2 regions of the Bacillus sp. FJAT-27231 genome follow, and region 2 is predicted to be linked to the other one. Evidence: riboswitches for the same ligand, from Rfam matches in the RefSeq annotation. Region 2 holds a riboswitch; the other holds the start of a gene.
The links. A riboswitch is a leader RNA that binds a small molecule or an ion and turns the genes downstream of it on or off. The one in region 2 is predicted to bind S-adenosylmethionine.
Positions count from the first base shown of each region.

Region 1: it holds a riboswitch for S-adenosylmethionine, as region 2 does, so the genes downstream of both, AC623_RS06465 (O-acetylhomoserine aminocarboxypropyltransferase/cysteine synthase family protein) here and AC623_RS07480 (Na+/H+ antiporter NhaC family protein) in region 2, are expected to answer to the same signal.

Region 1 covers NZ_LFZU01000001.1:1,354,456-1,361,924, reverse strand. Annotated here, with positions in the region: gene rny (ribonuclease Y) at 1-1,280, opposite strand, end outside; gene recA (recombinase RecA) at 1,521-2,567, opposite strand; gene AC623_RS06465 (O-acetylhomoserine aminocarboxypropyltransferase/cysteine synthase family protein) at 2,864-4,159, opposite strand; SAM riboswitch class I at 4,256-4,365, opposite strand; gene AC623_RS06460 (competence/damage-inducible protein A) at 4,453-5,697, opposite strand; gene AC623_RS06455 (hypothetical protein) at 5,822-6,169, opposite strand; gene pgsA (CDP-diacylglycerol--glycerol-3-phosphate 3-phosphatidyltransferase) at 6,354-6,932, opposite strand; gene AC623_RS06445 (helix-turn-helix domain-containing protein) at 7,000-7,469, opposite strand, start outside.
Region 2 covers NZ_LFZU01000001.1:1,576,761-1,584,229, reverse strand. Annotated here, with positions in the region: gene AC623_RS07490 (SH3 domain-containing protein) at 1-330, shown strand, start outside; gene AC623_RS07485 (zinc-dependent alcohol dehydrogenase family protein) at 955-1,947, opposite strand; gene AC623_RS07480 (Na+/H+ antiporter NhaC family protein) at 2,512-3,792, opposite strand; SAM riboswitch class I at 3,902-4,009, opposite strand; gene AC623_RS07475 (MFS transporter) at 4,254-5,435, opposite strand; partial or broken gene AC623_RS20960 (transposase) at 5,527-5,701, opposite strand; gene pdxR (MocR-like pyridoxine biosynthesis transcription factor PdxR) at 5,721-7,100, opposite strand; gene AC623_RS07465 (FMN-binding negative transcriptional regulator) at 7,249-7,469, shown strand, end outside.

The sequences.
Region 1 (7,469 bases), 220 kb from region 2:
GCCGATAGTGCATCAGCAGCAGCCACGAGTACAGCAATAATAGAAGTTGGCTCAGTATCACCATGGTGAGAGGCAATACTATTAATAACAACCGGATGTTCTTTATACTTCGTCGCAAGCTCGACTCCAATTTCTACGTGGCTTCCTTCGACCTCATGATCGACTGCTTTGCCAATGTCATGAAGAAGGCCGGCACGGCGGGCAAGCGTCTCATCTTCTCCAAGTTCCGCTGCCAGCAAGCCAGTAAGAAAGGCGACTTCCATCGAATGCTTCAGTACATTTTGACCATAGCTTGTACGATATTTCAAGCGCCCTAAAATTTTGATTAAGTCTGGATGCAAGCCATGAACCCCTACCTCGAAAGTCGTTTGTTCACCGACTTCACGAATGTGTTCATCTACTTCTCTGCGTGCCTTATCGACCATTTCTTCGATACGAGCTGGATGAATACGTCCATCTTGTACAAGTTTTTCAAGGGCCAGCTTGGCAGTTTCCCGACGAATAGGATCAAACCCTGAAAGGATTACGGCTTCCGGTGTATCATCAATAATTAAATCAATACCTGTCAGCGTTTCCAGCGTACGGATATTTCTACCTTCCCGTCCGATGATACGGCCTTTCATTTCATCATTTGGCAATGTTACAACGGATACAGTTGTTTCTGCCACATGGTCGGCCGCACAGCGCTGAATGGCAAGAGAAAGGATTGACTTCGCTTTCTTATCTGCTTCTTCCTTGGCTCGGTTTTCTTGCTCTTTTGTCATTATAGCAATATCGTGTGCAAGCTCTTGCTCCGTCCGATCCAATATAATGGAGCGGGCTTCTTCCCGAGTGAGACTGGCGATTCTTTCTAGTTCCGCCTGCTGCTTTTTGATCATCTCTTCCACTTTGCTGTCCATCTCTTCAATATGTTGTTGTCTCTCAGCAAGAATCTCCTCTTTTTTCTCAAGCTGCAATTCGCGTTTATCAAGCGATTCATCTTTTCTGTCGAGGTTCTCTTCCTTTTGTAACAAACGATTCTCTTGTCTTTGCAATTCGTTTCTTCGTTCACGAAGTTCTAGTTCCGTGTCTGTACGAAGCTTATGAATTTCATCCTTTGCTTCAAGCAGGGCCTCTTTCTTTAGCGCTTCTGCCTCACGTTTCGCATCGTCAATAATTTGATCTGCAGCACTTTTAGCTCCTGCAATCTTTGATTCTGCAATGGATTTTCGAACAAAATAGCCAACAACTACACCGACGATTAGGCCAAGCAAAATGGAGATGATTGTAATGGGTTCCATCCTTTCACCTCCTCTTGCTATGAACTTTTGTCATGCTTTTAACATGTCGGCTGGTACATTGTGTCAACATTTCAATATACAGCTTCTAATTTCCATTTTTAAGAGAAAAAAATGTAAAATATACATCTCAATTTTATAGTTGTGAAAATTTCTTGTCAAGGGTTTCATCCCCAGCAACTGCTTTCTCCCTACACAGATAAAAACAAAAGAGCGATGTCCCCTTGACACCGCTCCTCATGATTATTCGTCAAGCAAGCTAAACTCCTCTGTTGCTTCTTCTTCATTCGTTTCCACAAAATCTGCATCCAGCCCATAATGCTGGCGGATCTTCATCATAATCTCCTGGCGAATAGCCGGATTTTCCTTTAAGAACTGCTTAGCGTTTTCACGACCTTGCCCTACGCGCTCTTCATTATATGAGTACCATGCACCACTTTTTTGCACAATATCTACTTCCGAACCCATATCGATAATTTCACCTTCTCTGGAGATTCCTTCTCCATACATGATATCGACTTCCGCTACACGAAACGGAGGGGCTACTTTATTTTTCACTACTTTAATTTTTGTTTTATTTCCTACAATTTCGTTCCCTTGTTTTAATGCTTCCGCACGACGAACTTCCAAACGGACGGAGCTATAGAATTTTAGTGCACGTCCTCCAGGTGTTGTTTCAGGGTTTCCAAACATTATTCCGACTTTCTCACGAATCTGGTTAATAAAGATCGCAATCGTTTTGGACTTATTGATGGCACCAGACAATTTACGAAGAGCCTGTGACATTAAACGCGCCTGTAAACCGACGTGGGAATCCCCCATTTCCCCTTCGATCTCCGCCTTCGGTACGAGAGCAGCGACTGAATCGATAACAAGGATATCGATAGCACCGCTGCGTACAAGAGCTTCAGCAATTTCAAGTGCCTGTTCCCCTGTATCTGGCTGCGAAAGGAGCAACTCATCAATATTCACTCCTAGTTTCTGAGCATATACAGGATCAAGCGCATGCTCCGCATCGATAAAAGCAGCTTGACCGCCAGATGCCTGTACTTCAGCAATAGCATGAAGTGCTACAGTTGTTTTACCAGAGCTTTCCGGACCATAGATTTCAATAATACGACCGCGTGGATAACCACCTACACCAAGTGCTGCATCAAGAGCGAGCGATCCGCTTGGGCTTGTGGAAATCTTCCGATCCGTTTGTTCTCCTAATTTCATGATAGACCCTTTACCAAATTGTTTTTCAATTTGCTTTAAGGCCATATCCAATGCTGCTTGACGATCGTTCACTAAAATTCCTCCTTAAAATTGGCAATCTATTAAATAAATGCACGTAGACATGTTGTTTCAGAACCTATACTAACTATACCTCTTTATTGAGATAATTTCAAGCAAAAAGCGAACATTTATTCGGTTTTTTTGTTTCCGAAAGAAAAAAGAATTAGGATAAAAAACTAGAAAAAAAGAAGAAGAGATAGCGGAAAAAAGAGAAGAAAAAAGTAACTCCTGCCTCTTTATTTTATCATAAAGAAGCAGGAGAAGATAATGTTTAGCCTATAAAACTTTCTATTTTACTCTAGTTCCTATTAGCCCTCGACCGCTACGCCCGTTGCTTTTTCAATCGCCTGATTTAAATCAGCAATCAAGTCTTCTGTCGATTCCAATCCAATTGACAAACGAATCATTTCTTCTTTTGTGCCTGACTTTGCTAAATCTTCACTGCTTAGCTGCTGGTGAGTTGTAGAAGCCGGATGAATAATTAATGATTTGCCGTCCCCAACGTTGGCTACGTGTGACCAAAGCTTAATGTTGTCAATCACTTTTTTGCCTGCTTCCCGTCCGCCTTTAATACCGAACACGACGATCGAGCCAAATGTATTATTTAAATACTTTTTCGCTAATTCATGGGATGGATGGTCTGCAAGGCTTGGATGAGATACCCACTCCACCGCCGGATGATTGTTCAAATAATCTACAATCGCAAGTGTATTTTCATGGTGACGTTGAATACGCAAATGCAGCGTCTCTAATCCTTGAAGCAGCAAGAATGCGCTATGAGCACTTAAAGAAGGGCCGAAATCTCTCAACAGCTGAACACGTAGTTTAATAGCGAATGCTGGTCCTTCAAGGTCAGCAAATCTTAGTCCGTTATAGGATTCGTCTGGCTCTGTAAAGCCAGGAAACTTCTCACTATTCCAGTCAAACGTTCCTCCGTCTACTACTACTCCACCAATAACTGTTCCGTGGCCGCTGATCCACTTCGTAGCAGAATGAACGACAATATCTGCTCCTCTTGTAAGCGGGTTAGCACCATATGGTGAAGCAAATGTATTATCTACGATAAGCGGAATACCGTTTTCATGAGCGATATCTGCTACTTTTTCTACATCCAACACATTTAAAGATGGATTACCGATAATTTCACCAAAAAGGGCTTTTGTTTTTGGTGTAATCGCTTTGCGGAAGTTCTCCGGATCAGTCGAATCAACAAATTTTACATTAATTCCGTATTTAGGAAGCGTATTAGCAAAAAGATTGTATGTACCTCCATATAAATTAGCTGCCGCTACAATTTCATCTCCGGCATGGGCCAAGTTTAAGATTGAAAAAGAGATAGCTGCCATTCCAGAAGAAAGCGCTACGGCAGCTGCCCCTTTTTCCAAGAGAGCGACACGCTTTTCAAACACGTCTACTGTTGGGTTCGTAATACGTGTATAGATGTTTCCTGGCTTTTGTAAAGCAAATAAAGCATTGGCATGATCCGTATCTTCAAAAACAAAAGAAGTCGTTTCATAAATTGGAACAGCGCGTGCACCCGTGACCGGATCAGGCACCTGTCCCCCGTGAAGTAAAATCGTTTCTTTATTCCAGTTGTTCGTCATTGTCAAACCCTCCTAATGTATTTAATAAAATATTTGTGATTCGAGGAATATAAAAAACCTCTTCTTATGAAGAAGAGGGTTTGTTATAGGATCCTCCTCTTATCTTTCAGGTTCGTCTACCTGCAGGAATTAGCACCGTCTCAGACAATTGTCTGAAGGTTGCCGGGCTTCATCGGGCCTAATCCCTCCGCCGCTCTCAATAAGAGTACTTATATTTAATTAAGTCATGACTAAACCTTGTTTCTCATTATATAGCTTATTGATCAGATTAGTCAATAATATTCGGAATTTTTTCACTTATCTTCAGCAAGTTCCGCTAGCAAATAATGACATGCGTATTTAACGGAACGTTTTCTGATTCCAGCACGACTCCCTGCCAAGTCAAGCTTAAACGCTCTTGGTTGTTTATACTTGGAAGCAAGCCCAATCCAAACAGTGCCAGGCGGTTGTCCTTCCGCCTCATCAGGTCCAGCCACACCTGTAAAGCTAATACCGAAGTCAGCGTCTAGAAGCTGGCGGACGTTCTCTGCCAGTTCAAGAGCACACTCCTCACTAATAGCTCCATGACTTGCAAGTGTTTCTTTTTTCACATTTACAAGCTTCTCCTTTGCCTGATTAGAATAGCAGACAATGCCTCCATTGAAAAAAGTACTTGCTCCCGGAACAGCTGTCATTTCACTTTGGAACAGCCCTCCTGTTAAACTTTCAGCCGCTGCCAGCGTATGAGACGTTTCCTTTAAGCGCTCTGCTAGTTCCCGGGCAATCGTTGTATCATTATATCCGTAAAAATAGTCACCAACCCGACGAAGAATTTTTTCTTCTGCTTCTTTGATCATTTGCAAGGCCGTCTCTTCTGACTCATGCTTGGCTGTAATTCGGAGTGTTACCTCTCCATCTCCCGCAAGCGGCGCAATCGTTGGGTTTTGCTGGGCAAGCAATAAATCCTCCACTTCTGTTTCCAAAGCAGATTCACCGATACCAAAAAACCTTAGAACCCGTGACTCAATCTTCTCCACTTTCTCGAGTACATCTAACAAGGCTGGCTTGGCATATTGAGTAAACATCGGCTGCATTTCTCGAGGCGGTCCCGGCAAAAGTATGTAACAATGGTTTTCTCCTTTTACCATCATTCCTGGCGCCATGCCATGATCGTTTGGCAGAACAAGACTTCCTTCCATAACGAGCGCCTGCTTTTTATTGTTTGGTGTCATAGGGCGTTTTGTTCTAATAAAATAACTCTCGATGCTCTTTAGTGCCTCTTCATTGTATACGAGCGGACGGCCGATATGAGAAGCAATGACTTCTTTTGTTAAATCATCTTTTGTTGGACCGAGCCCCCCTGTAAAGATCAGCAAATCCGCCCTTTTTTCAGCTTCCTTAATGGCATCAAGGACACGGTTGCCGTTATCGCCAACCACGGTATGGTAATAAACATTAATGCCGATTTCCGCTAACTGCTGGGAAAGAAACTGGGCGTTTGTATTTGTAATTTGTCCAAGCAGCAGCTCAGAGCCAACTGCAATAATTTCTGCATTCATTCTTCTCATCCCTTCTCTTTCCTAAAGTTGATAGTTGATAATAATCAAGGGAAACGCTATGTATGAGGACTTTCTCAAAACTACCCCTCTGCTAATCTAACAAAGAATGAACTTAGCATGAAGTTCAAATCCCATAATGTATCATATACCTCTTTTCTTTTGCAGCCCGTATAATTTTCGAGGCCAGCTCATTAAGACCGGCGGATTCGTTAAAAGACGTTGAGGATGTCACTACATCATAAAACAAGGATAAAGATTCAGGCGGAATAATCGTTATCCCACAATAAGCTAATCCATATTCTGGACGATTAAGCGAATGAAAGTAGGTTTTCATCGTTGCTAATTGTTCATTTAAATCAAAGATAAGATCATCATCAACAGAAATACAATTGTATTTCTGAGGATCATAATCATCGTAGTTTTTCCGGCTATCAACCGCATCCAGTATGCCGAATTCATGTACACAAGGCATGATCGTCCCCCTCTTCATTTAAATGCGAGGAATTTGAGAATGCATCCATTATTAGCACTCCCTGTAACAGGGCTTTCCTAAAAATAAAGCTGCTCCAACAGTGGGAGCCTCTTCTCTATAGCATCGTGTTAGACGTTAAATCCTATAGATGACGAGACTCTTTACTTCGGAACAGCTTTTTCTCTTATTTTGAATGTTTAAACACGCCTCGGTTAAGATAGAAATAATCCCATCCAGACCAAATAGTAAAGAATGCCGCAACCCAAAGAGCAATATCTGCAAATGGAATTCCTAGAGACTCAAATGGAGCATTGTGAAGCAATAAAGCGGCAATCGCAATGATTTGTGCCCACGTCTTAATTTTTCCAAGCATATTGGCTGCTACTACTTCTCCCTCTCCCGCTAGAATTAATCGCAGTCCCGTTACAGCAAACTCGCGGCTGATAATGATAATGACGATCCAAGAAGCAGCCAAATTAAAGTCGACGAGCACAATTAGTGCTGCCGAAACAAGCAATTTATCTGCGAGTGGATCTAAAAACTTGCCCAAGTTTGTGACCAAATTCAGCTTTCTTGCATAATAGCCGTCAATCCAATCGGTTGTCGAAGCTAAAATGAACAACATTGCTCCCCAAAAGTGGGCGGCTGGCATAGTTGTTCCAAACACTGTCACGTTCCCCCAATTAAAATCAACGAGCATGATCACCAAAAACAAGGGAATCATTAAAATTCTTGAAACAGTAATCTTATTCGGTAAATTCACAATGGACCCTCCAACTATTCTATCGACGAACAACTTTGTTCAGAAGCTATCCGAAAAAACTGCCGAATTATTGTTCAGCCGGTTTCGCTTGAATAATAACATCCTGTCTCACCTGCTTGGCAGCTGGGAGCTGATATGTCAGCGTTTCGCCATTCACTTTGATTTCTGTGTCAGGTGCAAAACCAACGACAATTTTCGCGGATGTTTGGCCTGTTAAATCAAATGTTTGTGACTGTCCTTTTGCCAACATATTGTTATAATAGCTTTTCCCACTTCCGTCTGTTACGCCTATCCATGTTTCTCCTTTAGATAGAATAGTTACTTCGAATTTTTCTGCGTTTTGCAGCTCATACGTTGCTTTTCTGCCGCTCACACCTATCGCCGTTAACGTTTGCTTAGGTTTGGCTGGTTCTTGAACTTTCTCTTCTTTCTTTGTTTCTTTTTTTGGTTCTTCTTTTTCTTTCGCTACTTTTTTCTCGTTCTCTTGTTCTTTCGGCTGCTCCACAACTGTTTCTTCTTTCACCGCTTTATCGTTAG
Region 2 (7,469 bases):
ATAACACCCACTTCCCCTTCCACAAAAAAGTGGAGCGGGAAATGGCAGACTGAATTTGGAAAATTATTGATTACCCATGAAACAGCCTCTAGCTTCAAGTTTGATATTCATGTTGTCATGGGCGGGCATGTCGGAGATCTTCAAGGAACTGCCAAGAGAAAAGACGGGAAAGCCACCTATTCTGGCTATACAAAATCCTCCTTCTCTAAGGACCCTTACTGCCGCATAACCTTTACCCATCAAGGAAACTCTATCCGGCTAAAGGAATCATCTGCTTGTCTATATTGGCATGGGGCAGCGGCAACGTTTGACGGGACCTACTTCAAATAAAGGAACATGGCAATTTTGATAATGAAAAAATATAGACAAATATTCATTCATTAACCATCTCGAAAGCACGAGAGACCAAGAGTTTCCTTGAAATGCAAGGTGGACTGCCTACGACTGGGTTCTCCCCTTATCGCGCAGGACTCTTATACATTCGCTGGCTGCGTCTTTAATCACAAGCTGGGAAAGTGCAGCCTGCAAAAAGTACGGCGACTTTTAAGGCTTCAATGAATGTAGAACGGATTCAAAGACTGTCTATCTTCAGTACCTTATAAAGCCCTTTAGATAAATAACCCGTAAAAAAAGCCAGACATTTGTCCAGCTCATCAACGGCCATATCTTAGTTAAGTGAAAGCGGCGTACCTATGAATATAAATTAGTTTATTCATAAGAAATAAGAATAGTGCAAAAAGCCGGGTGTTATTTTAAAATAAAGTTTGATCACATTGGTACTAATAACCTTGACAAATGGTCATAGAAAAGAGCATGTTTTGAAAAAAGATGGATCAAAACATGCTCTTAAATATTTTCAATTAGATTATGCTTTTATAAAAAAGTTTGATCATTTCCTATTTATGTTACTCCACAATAGACCTCATTTATTAATATTAATTGAAAATTAGTAACTCAATAGCTAGTTAAAAACACTTTCCCTTTTGTCTTTTTAGAAGATTCAACAACTTTAATAGCCCTTTTTATATTTAATAAATCATACTGAGAATCTACCGTCATCAAACATAATTTTTCATCACTTATTAGATTTATTAAGCGATGGAAGGTTTCTTGCCATTTATCTGCTGAAACATTTTTATTCCAATTTCGTAAATGAAACATATTAGCATTCACTTTAGCCTTTTTTATAATTTCTGCCCAATTCACTTGTATCCCTGATAAAAGGCCGATGGCTAAAAAATTTCCGTTAGGCTTTACACAATAAGCCAATGCATTTCCATCTGAACCCCCAACAGAGTCAATAGCAGCATCAGCGCCCATCCCATTAGTTAATTCCATAACGACTTCATTTAAGTCATGTTGAGATGTATCAATCACATAAGAAGCACCAAGATGAAGCAATTCCTCCATATACTTATTATTTCTAGTAACTGCAATCAACCGAAAATCTAAAACTTTCGATAATTGGGCAAAAACATGCCCAATAGAAGAACCGCATGCGTTAACCAATAAAACATCATCTGGTTTTAATTTTAAAACTTCGGTACATACTACCAATGCTGTAATTGGATTAATATACATCTGTGCTGCTGTAAAATCATCAATCGAATTAGGTATAGGAACCACAAATTCTGATGATGTTTTAACAAACTCTTGCCATGTACCTTCCCCTCGCAAAGGTAGAACACGTTGACCAATAAAATGATGGGAAACTAAAGGACCGACGTCTTCTATTATACCAACTCCCTCATATCCCGGAATATTTGGCAAAGAAACCCGATGAGAATATGACCCTCTAATCGGTATTAAGTCAGATGGATTGATAGGGCGAGCTAACATTCGAACAAGGACTTCATTATCTTTTGGTGGCTGAATACTTTTAGACTCCACTCTTACTACATCTCTAGGACTACCGAATTCATAGAATTTAATACATTTTGCATCCAACATTATGTCTCCTTCATATAAATCAGATTATTTAATTATATCCTCTTCACTTCAACTGCCTCGTCTAGATAGTCTACAACAATCTGGCCCTAAAATGGAAATAAGCGCTAATCCCTGCTACAGGAAAGCGCCCGATTGCTGAACAAATGAGATAGTGATGCCCCTAATGTTAATACTGCTATGAAGATTTCAATTGTAAACGCGCAATTTTCGAAAACCATTGTGATAAAACTTCCCACAAGCGAATGTTATTTCAATTAAAACCTTAAGTAGAATAGCGAAAGAGGCCTAATCGATTAAAACTTGTTAGATATTCGGTATTACACCTAGAAATGACGAAGTTAAAAAAAGTTTTGGGGACTAAAAACGGTCAGCCTCCCAAAAATAATGAACTAAATAATGATCTTATTATAAATTCAATAGGGACAGAAACAGAAAGCCAAGCTTCTGAATTAAAGCTAAGGTTCCAAATTTCCATACTTTCAAAGGCCATGACTGATGCACTAATACTTTACCTTTTTTAACAACTGGAGGACAGGCCCCATTAATTTAAAGTGGTGAAGTTCAGGCTTTCTTTTTTGTCGGGTATCCCATGAGAATAGCGATGATTCCACAGATTCCTATAAGGATTGGATAGAAAGAGTATGGAAGGATGCTCACTGGCGATATTCCGGCTACACTTGCAGCTGCCAATAATTGGGCTCCATATGGCAGAAGGCCTTGGGTCGAGCAGGAGAAAATATCTAATATACTCGCGGACTTTCGCGGCTCAATCCCATACTGATCAGCAATATTTTTTGCAAGCGGACCGGTGATTAAAATAGCAATCGTATTATTGGCCGTCGATAAATCCGTTAAGCCCACGAGACCGGCAATCCCAAATTCAGCACCCTTTTTTGATTTAATCCTTCGTGTCACAAGGTGAAGCAGAAAATCAATCCCGTCGTTAAATTTAATAACCTCCACCATTCCAGCTATTAATATCGCAAGAAAGGCGATTTCATACATGCCTGCCATGCCTTCACCAATCTTTTGCAAAAAGCTCATTACATGATAGCTGCCATCCGCTAAGCCTACAGCTCCGGCCAGAACAACCCCTAATGCCAAAACAAGGAAAACATTCATTCCAGCTAACGCAAAAATAATAACCAAAACATAAGGAACAATTTTCACCCAATTATAGTTTAAATGCTCTACTTGTGCCGTTTCACCCATTGTGATAGCGCCTAAAATAATGCCTGTAACAACAGCTGCCGGCAACACAATCCAAAAATTTACCTTAAATTTATCTTTCATTTGCGCACCTTGTGAACGAGTGGCAGTAATGGTGGTATCTGAAATAAAGGATAAATTATCGCCAAACATCGAACCGCCAATAATCGCCGCCATTATTAAAGCCATGGCAAGATCAGTATGCTCGCTTATCCCAACTCCAATTGGCGCCAGTGCAACAATCGTTCCCATTGATGTACCCATTGACAGGGAAATGAAGCAGGCAATGATGAACAAGCCTACGATAAGCAGGTTTTGCGGAACGACCGATAAAGCAAAGTTAACAGTGGAATCCACTGCCCCCATGCCTTTCGCTACCTCTGAAAAGGCTCCAGCCAAGAGAAAAATAACAACCATCAGCATGACATTTAAATTTCCTGCTCCTTGGCAAAAAATATCAACCTTTCTCGAAAACGATTCTTTTCGATTCATCGCCAGAGCCACAGCACCCGAAATGGCAATGGCTACAATGACAGGAAAGGCATAAAAATCACCTGTCATAACCCCTGAACCAATAAATAAAATCAAAAAAACAACAAATGGGATTAGCGCCCATGGATTTCCTTTCTTCATGGTTCCACCTCCAAAAAATAAAAAAGGGCACGTCTTTTGTCCAGTTTTGCCCCGAAAAAAGGCCTCTTCTTGAAACAACAAGAAGAGGCCTTATATCTATAAAACACCCCTCTTATCTAGCAAGCCTTTGCTTGCTGGATTTGGCACAGCAACTTAATCACTAAGTTCCGCTGCCGAGATCTCATCGGGCCAGCCCCTCCATCTCTCTTGATAAGAAGAAAATATCTTATTCATTTGTCACAGTAAATAAAAGACTACAAGATTTTTATTCCTTTATCAACAAAATTTTTATGGATATTTTTGGATGACGAATGGAAGATTATATTAGGGCTTAAAAGGATAAACGTTACTGAAAATTTTTACTCCAGTCAACCATCAAAAGTATTATAAAATAACAAAGGAGGTTGTTTTATGTCAAACTTTCATAAACAAAAAATTGTAAACAGCGTTCCGTAAAAAAGCTATTCGTAACGTCTATATTTGACCATAAATACCATTCCAAGAATAGGTCCAATCGCTAATACCGAAAAGACCCACTCCCAACCAACGATTCTCTGAATAATAGGGATTAGATTAATAGAAAATATAGTAATCAGGAAACCAATACACATTTGAAAAGTAAGGGCTGTACCTACATAATCAACTTCAGCTATTTCTGAAACTGCTGCAGAAAATTGGGCGGAATCAGATATGACAGACATCCCCCAAACAATGGCGATTATTAGAGTTAGCCAAATAAATTGTCCAAATGTAAAACCTATTACTATTGAACAGGCAGCACTGATCAGCATAGAAATAATCGTTAAATTGGCTCTTCCTATTTTATCTGAGATTAGTCCACCTGCTATACATCCAATCCCTCCTGCAATTCCTATTGAAATAAAAGAGGATAACGCAATGAACCAATGAGGAATTCCTGGTGAATAGGTTGAGAAACTAGCTGCCAAAAAGGAAGGAAGCCATGTCCACATCGCATATAATTCCCACATATGACCAAAATAACCGTAATTCGCGAGCATTACCGGTTTATTCACTACTACTTTTTTTATTAATTTTAACGAAAAAGGCAATCTTTTCGATTTTACTGGAGCATCTTCTAAAATAAACGCGACAACTAGAGCCGATAATAAAGCCAAAATTGAACTACAAATGATCACGAATTTCCAATTTAACGAAGAAAAAAATATCACAACAAAATGAGGTAATGATGACCCTAATGTTAAGGCTGCTATTAAGATTCCAATTGCAAATCCGCGATTTTTTGGAAACCATTGTGATAAAATTTTCACAGCTACTGGGTATACACCAGCGAGTGTTATGCCGGTTAAAACCCTAAGTAGAATACCGAAAAAAGCGGAATCAACTAGAATAAGTGAAGCATTCAATATTGCACCTAGACATGCTGAAATTGCGAAAACTTTTCGGGGATTAAAACGGTCAGCCACCCCAAAATATGAACTGAATAATGATCCTATTACAAATCCGATAGGAACAGAAGCAGAAAGCCAAGCTTCTGAATTGGAACTAAGGTTCCAAACTTCAATTAGTTCGGGGGCAATCACTGATGCACTAAACCACAAGCTTAAAGCACACAATTCTGATAATCCAATCCACGCCAATGCTCTCCAAGAACTTTGAATCATAATATCCCCCCTCTTAAATAAAGCTGAATAATATGTTTTACAAAAAGAAAAAGAACCTCCAGTTTGCTTATATAAAACCGATTTGAAGTCAATCTTCACAGATCTCTGCCTGGTCAGCTACATGAACTTTGCGGGCAATATTACGTCTTCCTTCCCCCTCTCTCTTTGATGTCTTCCAGCAGTCCTTTCCAGACAAACACTGATTCTCTGGGGACCATCGTGTAAGCCAGCACTTCTTTCGATCCGTCTTCACAAATGCCAGCAGCTGTGATAAGGTTGAGACTTTTAAAACCAAGCTTTTTTTAAGAGGCTTATACCAAGTTGGATTTCCTCATCAGAAAGATTACTGAAACCAAGCTTAATAACTGGTTGATCAGAATGATTGTTAACGACGTATAGTGAGATAGGATACACTTTAACACCATAAGCGGAAGCCTGTTTGATGAGCCATTCTTCTGAACGATTCGTGTGTACTTTGACTAATAAGTACAAACCAGACTGTTCGCCAATAATAGATATACTTTGCTTGAACTCTTTTTTTAACAATGATACTAAGTGCTGCATCTTTCGTTTATAAACAAGACGCATACGCTTAATATGACGATTCCATTCTCCCTCTTCCATGAACTTAGCCATTGTGAGTTGGCTAAGAAGTGAAGTGGTGCTCTCGAAATGACGGAAGTGATTTTTATAACGATCTAATAGCGGTTGTGGGAGCACCATATAACTTAAACGGATCCCTGGAAGGAAACACTTCGAAAAGTTCCCCAGATAAATAACCCTTGTGGCATCAAGGGAAGCAAGAGCTGGAAATGGCCGTTGTGTGTAACGAAATTCGCTGTCATAATCGTCTTCGATAATATATCCCTGTATACTGGCAGCCCAATGAATAAGCATTTGCCGCTGTTGAATGGACATACTTACCCCCATTGGGCTCTGATGGGAAGGCGTTACATAGATTAATCGTGATGTCATTTGTTCTAATTGGGTGAAATCGGCTCCTGTTTCATAAACTGGCAAGGTTTCAAGCAAAAAGCGATGGAAATGAAAAGCTTCCCTTGCACCATCATATCCAGGGTCCTCTACTACGACACTTTCGAAATCATCTTTCAGTATATGGCCAAGGTATATGAGCATCTGCTGGGTACTGCTGCCGATAATAACCGCATTTGCCTCTGCTTTTACTCCCCTCGATTGAAACAAATACGCAGCAATCTGTTCTCGCACGCATATCTCCCCAAAAGGCTCTCCATATTGAAAGCTCTCTTGTAATGCTAATACCTGGTTAGCGATTCTTCTCCAGACTTTTAGAGGGAAGTGAGATTGATCTACAGCATCGGCCCGGAAATTGACGAGGACAGGCGGTACCGGCTCGGTTTGCCCTTTATTATGGGAATACAGCTCTTCCTGAACCAAAACAGGCTCCAACTCATTTGCAAAATAACCTTTTCGCCCTTCTCCACGAATATAGCCTTCAGCTACCAGCTGTTCGTAAGCCATTAATGTGGTATTGCGGCTTACGTGAAGGGAGTTTGCAAGTTGACGAATAGGAGGCAGTTGTTCATCAGCCTGTATGTCACCTTGCTCAATAAATAATTTAAATTGCTCGTAGATTTGTTTGTATTTAGGAGAGTTATTTTTAAAAGTAAAAATAGTATTTTTCATTTACTGCCCTTCTGACATGTATAGTTGTTTAATATTGTACCTTTTTTAATGTCAGTTTGTATAATACTATTTTTTTAGCGGGTGTTATGTTGAATACTTCACATTACGGCATTCAACATTCACATTACAATTAAGGAGGAGTTCAACCATGTATATCCCTAAATATTTTAAAGAAACTTCTATGGATGAAATTGAAGAATTTATCCAAAAACATTCATTTGGTACCCTTGTTACCACTAAACAGGGCAGGCCCATTGCTACCCATATTCCTTTATATTTAGAAAAGGATGTAGATGAGGGTAACTATTACATTACAGGACATATGGCTTATGGTAATCCTCAATGGAGAACATTTGAGGAATCCAAAGA